DNA from 2 places in the Desulfovibrio sp. ZJ200 genome. Region 2 is predicted to be linked to the other one. Evidence: predicted binding sites of a transcription regulator. Region 2 holds the regulator's gene; the other holds the start of a gene.
What was found. The regulator sigma-54, encoded in region 2, starts transcription at its own class of promoters, with help from an activator protein. The targets are predictions, from matches to a motif close to CTGGCACGGNNNNTGCTT.
Positions count from the first base shown of each region.

Region 1: a site for sigma-54 is predicted at 2,847-2,864, ahead of G7Y52_RS04915 (DVU0150 family protein). Genes of this name have one in related genera too.

Region 1 covers NZ_JAAKEH010000011.1:11,258-16,205, reverse strand. The annotation lists gene G7Y52_RS04935 (hypothetical protein) at 1-39, opposite strand, end outside; gene G7Y52_RS04930 (hypothetical protein) at 196-504, opposite strand; gene G7Y52_RS04925 (DUF4881 domain-containing protein) at 753-1,346, opposite strand; gene G7Y52_RS04920 (sulfite exporter TauE/SafE family protein) at 1,359-2,423, opposite strand; gene G7Y52_RS04915 (DVU0150 family protein) at 2,442-2,744, opposite strand; gene G7Y52_RS04910 (sigma 54-interacting transcriptional regulator) at 3,177-4,948, shown strand, end outside.
Region 2 covers NZ_JAAKEH010000026.1:42,215-47,162, forward strand. The annotation lists gene G7Y52_RS08890 (phosphoribosylformylglycinamidine synthase subunit PurQ) at 1-282, opposite strand, end outside; gene G7Y52_RS08895 (CTP synthase) at 526-2,169, shown strand; gene rpoN (RNA polymerase factor sigma-54) at 2,487-3,914, shown strand; gene raiA (ribosome-associated translation inhibitor RaiA) at 3,950-4,489, shown strand; gene rapZ (RNase adapter RapZ) at 4,660-4,948, shown strand, end outside.

The DNA of each region.
Region 1 (4,948 bases), on a different contig from region 2:
CAAGGCTTGCCAGAGCTTTTGGTCGGGATGAGGGGTCATGGGTTCACCTTAGACCCGGCGCGGCAGAAGAACAAGCCCAAAGCCCGCGCCACGCCTGCGCATCCCCGGCCGGGCCCCTGCCCGGGCTGTACCCGGCCCGGTGCGGATGTCGCCTGAAGCACGCGAAAAATACGGCGCATGTCTCAGACATTGGTTTCAACGGCTGAGAAGGCCCGGGCGGCCCGAGGCTTCAAGCACGCGCCAGCGCACCAGACAGCGCCCCTGACGGGGCAGGTCGATGAGGCTTTCCTGCTCGGCCGGAAAACGCCTTTTGATCACCCGATTCAAATAAAAGGCAGATGCCCAGAGCGGCACGGTTATGCCGAAAAACCAGAGGCAAAAGGTTATTTCCGAAGAAGCGCCGCGCGCGGCCTGATACATGGCCAGAAAAACCGCTCCCACCATCAGCAGGTTGGCCATGACGCGGATCAGGGCGCTGTACAGAGATTGTTTGTAGCTGTTCATGAGATTTCTCCGGTCTGCGAGGGCATTGTACTCTTGAAATGCTCTCATGCCGCACACGCCGCAGCGCTGCTGTCGACGCCCGTAAACCTTTCCGGCTGGACGGGCCGCCATCCGCTCAAGAACGGCATGGATGCGGCCGAAAAACCTGCTTTTCGGCTGCATGATCCTTTGCAAAAGCGACCCGTTTCAAAGGCACGCTTTTGGAGAATTTGCCGGAGCGGGATAGCCCCGCTCCGGCAGCTCGCGTTTTACTTCTTGAAGATATCCGTCTTGGTGACGTTCATGATCCTCATAGCCTGGCTCTTGTCCGCATTCCTGTACGCGATGCGCATCTCATTGCCCGCCGTCCAGCTATACGGAGGCAGATCAAGCAGGTCGGCCGGCACCTTGAAGGTCACCAGCGCGTTCAGGCGCGTGGAATACACGGTTACGGCGCTCTGTTCCCTGTCGATGATCGGGAAGGTCTTGCCCGCAACCTTGGGATGATTCTTCTTGATGTTCTTTTCCACGTCCGTGAACTCCACAGGCACTGCCTCCACGCTCTTGGCGGCAGGATCATAGATGAGCACTTCGGACTTGGCGAGGTTAATCATCAGGCGGCCGCCCACATCGGGAACCGGGCCCATGTCCCTGGCTTCCGGGGGCAGTTTGAAGGTATGCACGCCGCCGCTGTAATGGGGATTAAACTGATCGTGGTTGACGTCCACCACAATGGTCAGGGTCCTGGCGGTCGGGTCAAAGGCCACGCACCGGCCCTGCTCCACGCCTCCGTCAAAATCGCAGGCTGTGAGCAGCGCAAAGGAGAGGGCCAGCGCCAGCGACAGCAGAATACGTATTTTCATGGCTTGTCTCCTTTAGTTGCCGACGGCCTGTTGCTTCTTGGCGGCCAGTTCCGCCTTGGCGCCCTGCACCATGCGAATCGCGATGTAAATGGAGATGGCGCTTACAAAACCCAGCACTTCCACCGTGGCCAGGGGGCCGAACAGCCAGGCCCAGGAGGGGAATTCGGCCTGCAGAAGCTTGAGCACCACGGACATCAGACAGCCGAGCACAGCCAGACCGAACACGATGCGGATGCCGTAGCCCTTGACGTACTTGGTGGCCACAACGCCGATCTGCGCGCCGATGGCCGCGCCGCAGAGCATGATGATGGCCGCGAGCAGTTCCACGCGTCCCTTGTAGGCATACGAGGCTGTGCCGTACAAACCGGAAATGGCCACTTCAAAAAGGTCCGTGCCCACGGCCAGATGCGTGGGGCAGCCCACCAGATAGACCAGGGCGGGCATGCGGATCAGGCCGCCGCCGATGCCCAGAATGCCCGCCAGCCAACCCGTGAACAGACTCACGATGATCGGCAGCCAGGCCGAGCAGGTGATGCCGGCGCGCTTGAAATGCACCATGGGAGGAATCCTGAAGGACTGCAGCTTGGAGGCCCAGTCAAGGCCCACGGCCGTCTTGTCAAGCTCCTGCTTGTGGGCTTTGGCCTCGCGCTCCTTTTTGCGGCGCAGGGCTACGTCATGAAAGACCAGCCAGGCCAGCAGAATCAGGAGCACCACATAGAGCCAGCGCACGACCTTGTCCACCTCGCCGATGCGTTCCAGCCACATGACCATCTGCGCGCCGATTTCCACGCCGATCACCGTGCCCACCAGCATGGTCAGACCAAGGACGTAGTCCACGTTGCCGAATTTGCCGTGGCGCATGGTGGAAATCAAGGATTTGCCGGCCATCTGGGCCACGTCCGTGCCGATGGCGAACGCCATGGGAAAGCCCAGGATATTCAGGCCCGGAGTCACCATCCAGGCCCCGCCCAGGCCGAAGAAACCGCCAATGATCCCGACGCCCAGCCCGAGAATGATCAAACCGGGCCAGAAAATGTTCACGCCGGAAATGGGCATCAAAATATACAGCCAATCCATGTCTGCCTCCTTTCCGGGCTATTTTTCCGCCAGTTCGCGATGTTCAAGGTCAATGCCGATATGACGCATGACGACGTCTGCCAAAAGACCGAGGATTGTGCCGAGGACCGGAATGATGATCATGGTCAGGATGGCGAAGAAGAAATGGCTTTCATTGTACATTTCCGCCCACCAGTACAAAAGGCCGTCCAGTTTGCGCGTATCGGCCACAATGACCACGTCGGCCTTTTTCTTGGCCGCCAGCGCCAATGACGGCATAAGCACGGGCAGCATCAGCGCGCAGCCCGTAAGCCAGATCCAAAGCCTGCGCATTTTGTTCATGAGATCCTCCACTGTGTTGGGTTTGCCCCAGGGGGCGGCGCCCTGGTCAAAGTCTGCGACCGCCCGTCCAAAAAAACACTTGCCACTAATTTGTGAAAAATAAAGCAAAGGCCGTGCCATTGCACGATCACAGACAGATATTTCGCGCAGCCGCGCCCGGGCTGCCTCATTGCGGCAGGGCTGACTCAGTTAACTATTAAGTTAAATAATTTTGCTAGGTTATCATAAATACTGGCAAGAACCGCTTCGGCGGCGGAGCCGCACTTCGCTCCCACGAAGCCTGCGGCTTCGGGCGATGCTGTCGCATCGCCGCCAGGGCTGCCGCATAAAATGCGGCAGCCCTGCCCCATTCCGGCGGATTTGCTTGTCAACTTTTTTTTTCTCGCCTATACTCGGCCCATGCTTGCGCTTTTTTGCGCAAAGAGGAGGAGAATGCGCATCTTCAACTCCCTCTCCCGTAGCGGATCGTTGCAAAACGCCTCTTTTTTTCTGAACCGCAGCCTTGCAAAGCGCATGCTGCTCCTGGGCCTGCCGCTGCTCGCCCTGGTGCTGCTGCTGATTTTTTTCCTTACCGGGCGGAGCATCGAAAGCATCGTCAATCGCGCAATAGCGCGCAACGCGCAACTTCAGGCCCAGGCCATCAGCCTTGCCCTGGAGCAAATCCTGGTGGAAACGCGCAACCAGTTGCTGATCCTGGCCGCAGGCTCCATGGATCGGCAGGATATGCTGCGCAGGCTCAAATTTCGCGCCCAGGCCGAAGGCCTGCGCTACCGCGAAGTGGCCTTCATGGGGCTGAGCCCTGAAAAACGCTTTCTGCTCCTGAACTACGGCGGCGAGATCATCGTCATCCCCCCCCAGACGGCTCTGGATACGCAGGCCAGCCCCTTTCAGACCCTCAGCGCCGGGCAGCGCCCCGGCCATGTCAACGTGAGCCAGCCGCTGGGAGTGGTCTACCCCATGGTGCGGATCAACGACTCCCTGCAAAGCCTGCCCTTGTATGTCATCCGCTTTTCCACTCCCATTTATGACGGGGAAGGGAATTTCCAGGGCATTCTGGTTCTCTCGCTGGATCTTGAGGTCCTGCGCGACGCGGTTTCGCTCTTTTCCTCCCCCGAAGCGCCGATCAACGCAGGCGGCGAAGGCACCCGCATCCGCAGCTTCTTTTTCGACAAGGAGGGCTGGATGCTTTTTCAATCCGAAACGGCGGACAAAAACCACAAAGAAAGCGCGCTGAGCTCGGACGCGGTGCGGGCAGGCTTTCGCGGGGATTTCGGCCGGCCCGGCTTCAGCGCCGCCTTTCGCCCCGGACCGGAGCATCTCAATTACTGGAACATGGTGGCCGACGTGCAGAACGGCCATGCCGGGCAATTTTTCCTTGCCAACGAGGCCGCAGCCTGGAGCGACGGGCAATTGCGGGTGGAAGGCGTGAGCTATGCGCCCGTGACGTTCATGCCCAATGCCGAAGGGCCGCGCACCGTTCTGGGCGGCCTTGCCGTGCTGGACACCAGCTTCACGGCCACGCACACGGGCCTGCAACTCGTGGGCACCTATGCCTTGTGTTTTCTGGGGGGCTTGCTGCTGCTGGGGCTGAGTCTCTGGTGGATCGCCCGGGGCATGGGCAGACATTTGAGCATTCTCAGCGCCGAGCTGCAACGCCGCAACGAGCATGACGACGCCGCAGCCCTCTGCCTGCCGCGCCTTCCCCCGGAGCTGGAAAGGATCAAGCAGAATATCAACGTGCTTCTGGAACGCCTGCGCCTGGCCAGAGCCGACCAGCTCTCCCAGGAGGCCATGCAGACCGCCCAATGGCAGCGGGAACCGGTTGAAGGCCTGCCCAGTCCCGCCGCGCTGCCCGAAAAAGGCCTGGTCGGAACTTCCGCGCCCATGCAGGCCCTGCACAGCCAGATTCAAAAGGCCGCGCAAGTGCTTGCCGATGTTTTGATCGTGGGCGAAACCGGCACGGGCAAGGAGCTGGTTTCCCAGGCCATCCACAGCCTGAGCCGCCGCGCCGACGGTCCCTTTATCACCATCAACTGCGGCGCTCTGGATGAAACCCTGCTGATGGATACGCTCTTCGGCCATGTGAAGGGCGCGTTCACCGAGGCCAGGCAGGCCCGCAAAGGCGCCTTTCTGGCCGCTGAAGGCGGAACCCTGATGCTGGACGAGATAGGCAACGCCACGCCCAAAGTTCAGCAGGCCCTGCT
Region 2 (4,948 bases):
CAGAAAATCCCGCAGATGTTGCAGGAGCGGCGTGCCGGCTGCATCCTTGAGATACCGCCAGCGCATTGCCGCAGCCTGGGCCGCGCCCAGGTCATCGCCGTCCAGAAAGCCGCCGGGAAAGATCAAAAAATCATACTCGGACAAACGTACCCTGGCGGCGACCAGATCGGAAAAATGCACCACATCGGCCCTGTCGGCCCCGGCCAGGCGCGCCGTGTGCGCGGTTTCCAGATGCGAATTGACGCCGTAGCCGGTGATTACCAATACGTTGACCGTGGCCATGCCGGTGGAGCCTCCTTGAAGATCTTCGGAAAACAGCAGCACGGCATACACAGCCGTCTGAAAACGCGGAGCGCCGCTGCCAGGGGCGAGAAAGGCGACCGGGATGACGGCCGCGCCTTGCTGAAAAAGGGAAAAATACACTACGTAGCTTGCGTTGCGTAGTCAATGCTAGCCAAAAAAATCATTTTGGTGTACTGCCATCCGGTTAAGCGGATCAGCTCTTCAAGCAAAAGGTGGGAGGCCATGAAAACCAAGTTTATTTTTGTGACGGGCGGCGTCTTGTCTTCGTTGGGCAAAGGTCTGGCAGCCGCTTCTTTGGGCGCGCTGCTGCAGACGCGAGGCCTTTCAGTAACCATCCAAAAGCTGGACCCTTACATCAATGTAGACCCGGGCACCATGAACCCCTTCCAGCACGGCGAGGTTTTCGTGACCGACGACGGGGCCGAGACGGATCTCGATCTGGGCCATTACGAGCGTTACCTTGACGTGCCCATGTCCCGAAAAAACAACACGACCTCTGGCGCCATTTATAACCAGGTCATTGCCAAAGAGCGGCGCGGCGACTATTTGGGAGCCACTGTTCAGGTCATCCCGCATATTACCGATGAAATCAAGAAAACCGTGCTTTCCCTGGCTGAAGGCGAAGACGCCCCGGATGTGGCGATCATAGAAATCGGCGGCACGGTGGGCGACATCGAAGGCCTGCCTTTTCTGGAGGCAATCCGCCAGTTGCGTTCGGATCTGGGGCGCGACAACTGCCTTAACATCCACCTGACGCTGGTTCCGTATCTGCGCTGTGCCGGCGAGCACAAGACCAAGCCCACGCAGCACAGCGTCAAGGAATTGCTTTCCATCGGCATCCAGCCGGATATCATCCTTTGCCGTTGCGAGCAGAGCATACCTCAGGAAATGCGGCGCAAGATCGCGTTGTTTTGCAATGTGGATCAGGATGCGGTTTTTTCCTCTGTGGATGTGGATAATATCTATGAGGTGCCCCTCAAATTTTATGAAGAGGGCTTTGATCAGAAGGTGGCCATTATGCTGCGTCTGCCTGCGCGCAATGCCCACCTGGAAAACTGGGAAAAGCTGGTGCATGACTGCGCCAACCCTCAAGGCAAAGTGACCATTGCCATTGTGGGCAAGTATGTGGATTTGAAAGAGGCCTACAAAAGTCTGCACGAGGCTCTGATCCACGGCGGCGTGGCCAACAGGGTGGCTGTTGAACTGCGCTACGTCAACTCTGAAAACGTGGATGAACGCAATGCCGCGACGCTGTTCAAAGGCTGTAACGGCATTCTGGTGCCCGGCGGCTTCGGCTACCGGGGGGTGGAAGGTAAAATTGCAGCCATCCGCCATGCTCGTGAGAATCTTGTGCCTTTCTTCGGCATCTGCCTTGGAATGCAATGCGCGGTCATTGAATTCGCCCGCCATGTGGCCGGGCTGGACGACGCCAATTCCGAAGAGTTTAACCCGCTTTCGGATCACAAAGTCATTTATCTGATGACCGAATGGTTTGATTTCCGCACCAAGAATGTGGAAAAGCGCAATGCCGCCAGCGACAAGGGGGGCACCATGCGCCTGGGGGCGTATCCCTGCAAGATTCTCTCAGGCACCAAAGCGCACGAGGCGTATCAAAAGGCATTGATCGAGGAACGGCATCGCCACCGCTATGAGTTCAACAACGCTTTCAAGGAAAGTTTGGCTCAAAAAGGCATGGTTTTCAGCGGTACCGCGCCGGACGACTCCCTGGTGGAAATCATGGAGCTGCCTGACCATCCCTGGTTTTTGGGCTGTCAATTTCATCCCGAGTTCAAGTCCCGGCCTATGCAGGCCCACCCTCTTTTCAGGGAATTTATCAGGGCCGCCAAACAGCACGCAACATCCTGACCTGCCTTTTTTGAGAATTCCACTCCTGCCGGGCATGACCCCACAGGGAAAGGCTGTTGCCTTTCCCTGTGGGGTTTTCGGCACACGCCGCCGGTTTGAAAGCAGCCGGGATGCGGCAGGGCTTGCCCATCGGACAGCACGCCTTATCTTGGAAATTGTGCCTTTCTGTGCTCTGCCGGAGTCCAGGCCGGGCTTCTCTTTCTTTTCATGCTCGCAACCTCCGGCTATTGCATAATTTTTTCGCGTGTGGCACAGTACTTGATACAAGAAAATCTCTTCTCGGGCTTTTTCGTCCGGACTCAGCTAAAAGAGCAGACATGGCACTGGAACTTCGTCAGCAGTTAAAACTGGCTCAACAGCTTGTAATGACTCCGCAACTGCAGCAGGCCATCAAGCTGTTGCAGCTCTCGCGTCTGGAGCTGTTGGAGACTGTGCAGCAGGAATTGCTGGATAATCCTTTCCTTGAAGAATCCGCGGGCGACGATCCTGCGACTGCCGAGCAGCCGGAAAGCCGGCAGGATGCGGCGGAAGAGGGCGTTTACGACAAGGAGCTGGCTCGTGACGCGGACTGGGAGGACTATCTCGGCGAATTCGCCAGCACTCCCCGCCTTGCGCAGTCGCGCGAATCCGAAAGCGCCGAGGAAATTTCGCCGCTGGAAGCCCGGTATGCCGCAAAACCCACGCTTGAAGGCCATTTGCTCTGGCAGTTGCGCCTTTCCACGCTGAGCGAGCGCCAAAAAGAGATCGGCGAGGCGATCATCGGCAACCTCTCTTCTTCCGGCTACCTGCAGGCTACGCTGGAAGAAATCGCCGCACTGACCAGGTCCAGCCCCGAAGAAGTCCAGACGGTGCTCCAGCGCGTGCAACTGTTCGATCCCGTGGGCGTGGCCGCGCGCGACGCGCGCGAGTGCCTCCTGGTGCAGCTCAAAAATCTGCATTATGACCGCGATCCTGTTTTGCTGGATCTGGTGCAGTCGCACCTTGAGGATCTTGAGGCCAAACGCTACAAGCCCCTGCTGCGCAAGTTCAAGTTGGACATGGAGGAGCTCAAGGAATACCTGGTGATCATCCAGAGCCTTGATCCTTTGCCCGGAGCCAGTTTCGGCGGCGGCGAGCCCACCTTTGTGAGCCCGGACGTCTTTGTCTACAAGATGGGCGACGAATTCGTGATTCTGCTCAATGAGGACGGCCTGCCGCAGTTGCAGCTTTCTTCCTTGTCCCGGATGGACATGGAAGCGGCGTCGGAGAAGGAAAAAGAGTATTGCACGGAAAAAATGCGCTCGGCTTCCTGGTTGATCAAAAGCCTTTACCAGCGCCAGCGCACGCTTTATAAGGTGATGGAGAGCATTGTGCGCCATCAGCAGGCTTTTTTTGAAGACGGCGTCACAAAACTGGCCCCGTTGATTCTCAAAGACATTGCCGATGACATCGGCATGCACGAATCCACGGTCAGCCGCATTACCACCAATAAATATGTGGCCACGCCGCACGGGATCTTTGAATTGAAGTTCTTTTTCAACAGTGGCCTTGAATTGGACGACGGCAGCCATGTAGGTTCCGAAAGCGTCAAAGCCCTGATCAAGAAATTCATCGCCGAGGAGGACGCCAAGGCCCCCCTGAGCGACGAGCGCATCGGCGAAATGCTCAAGGAACGCCTTAAGGTCAACATTGCCCGGCGTACAGTGGCCAAATACCGCACTGCGCTTGATATTCCCTCGTCATCCAGGCGCAAGGAGCACTTCTGATTCCGCGTTGTGCGTTGCCATCCAAGGAGGAATGCATGAATATCTCTTTTGCCTTCAAGAATTTCGAGGCCTCCGATCATCTCAAGAAGTATGCCCGTCGCCGTATGGAAAAGCTGGGCCGTTTTTTCGGAAAGTCCGCGGGTCTGGAAGTGAGCGTGGTTCTGACGGTGGACAAGTTTCGCCATCGCTGCGAGGTGACCGTCAGCGGCGAAGGTCTGCATATCAAAGCCACGGAACAAACCACGGACATGTACGCGGCCATTGATCTTGTGACGGACAAGATAGAAGCGCAAATCAAGCGCCAGGTTTCGCGGGTCAAGGAGCAGCGCCGCACGGCTCGCAATGCCGACGTGGATGTTTTTACGTATAATCTTGACGCGCAGCCTGAGGAATCGCAGACGGTGGTGGGCACGGATCGCTTTGCGCCCAAGCCGATGCATCTTGATGAGGCAATTATGCAATTGGACTCCATTGGCGGAGAATTTCTGGTTTTTCTTAATGCGGAAAACAACCGCGTGAATGTGGTCTATCGCAGGCGCACAGCCGGCTATGCTTTGATAGATCCGGTATTGTAAGTATACATAATTTCCTGTCGGAACGATTTTTGTTACAAAGATCGTTCCGACAGGGCAGGCGTTTTGCGTATCATCTGCCGGGCCCCTTTCCGATATGCCGCAGTAAGCCCGCGGAATCAATTTTGCCTGCAACACATCCCTGTTTATTTGTGTTCGCATCGAGCATTGCCATGAGCACATCTGCCCCGCACGCCTTCCCCGATTCCCCTGGCATCAGCGCCTCGGCACATGCGCAGGCGGCGGTGCGGGCCTGCATCGTCACCGGCCTTTCCGGAGCGGGCAAAAGCACGGCTTTGCAGGTGTTTGAGGATTTGCGCTACTTTTCCGTAGACGGTCTGCCCGCCAGCCTGGCGCCGGAAATGGTCGACATGATGGAACGCCCGTCCATGAGCCATTTTAAGGGCATCGCCCTGGGCATGGATATGCGCCAGAACAATTTTCTGGATGAAATCAATGAAG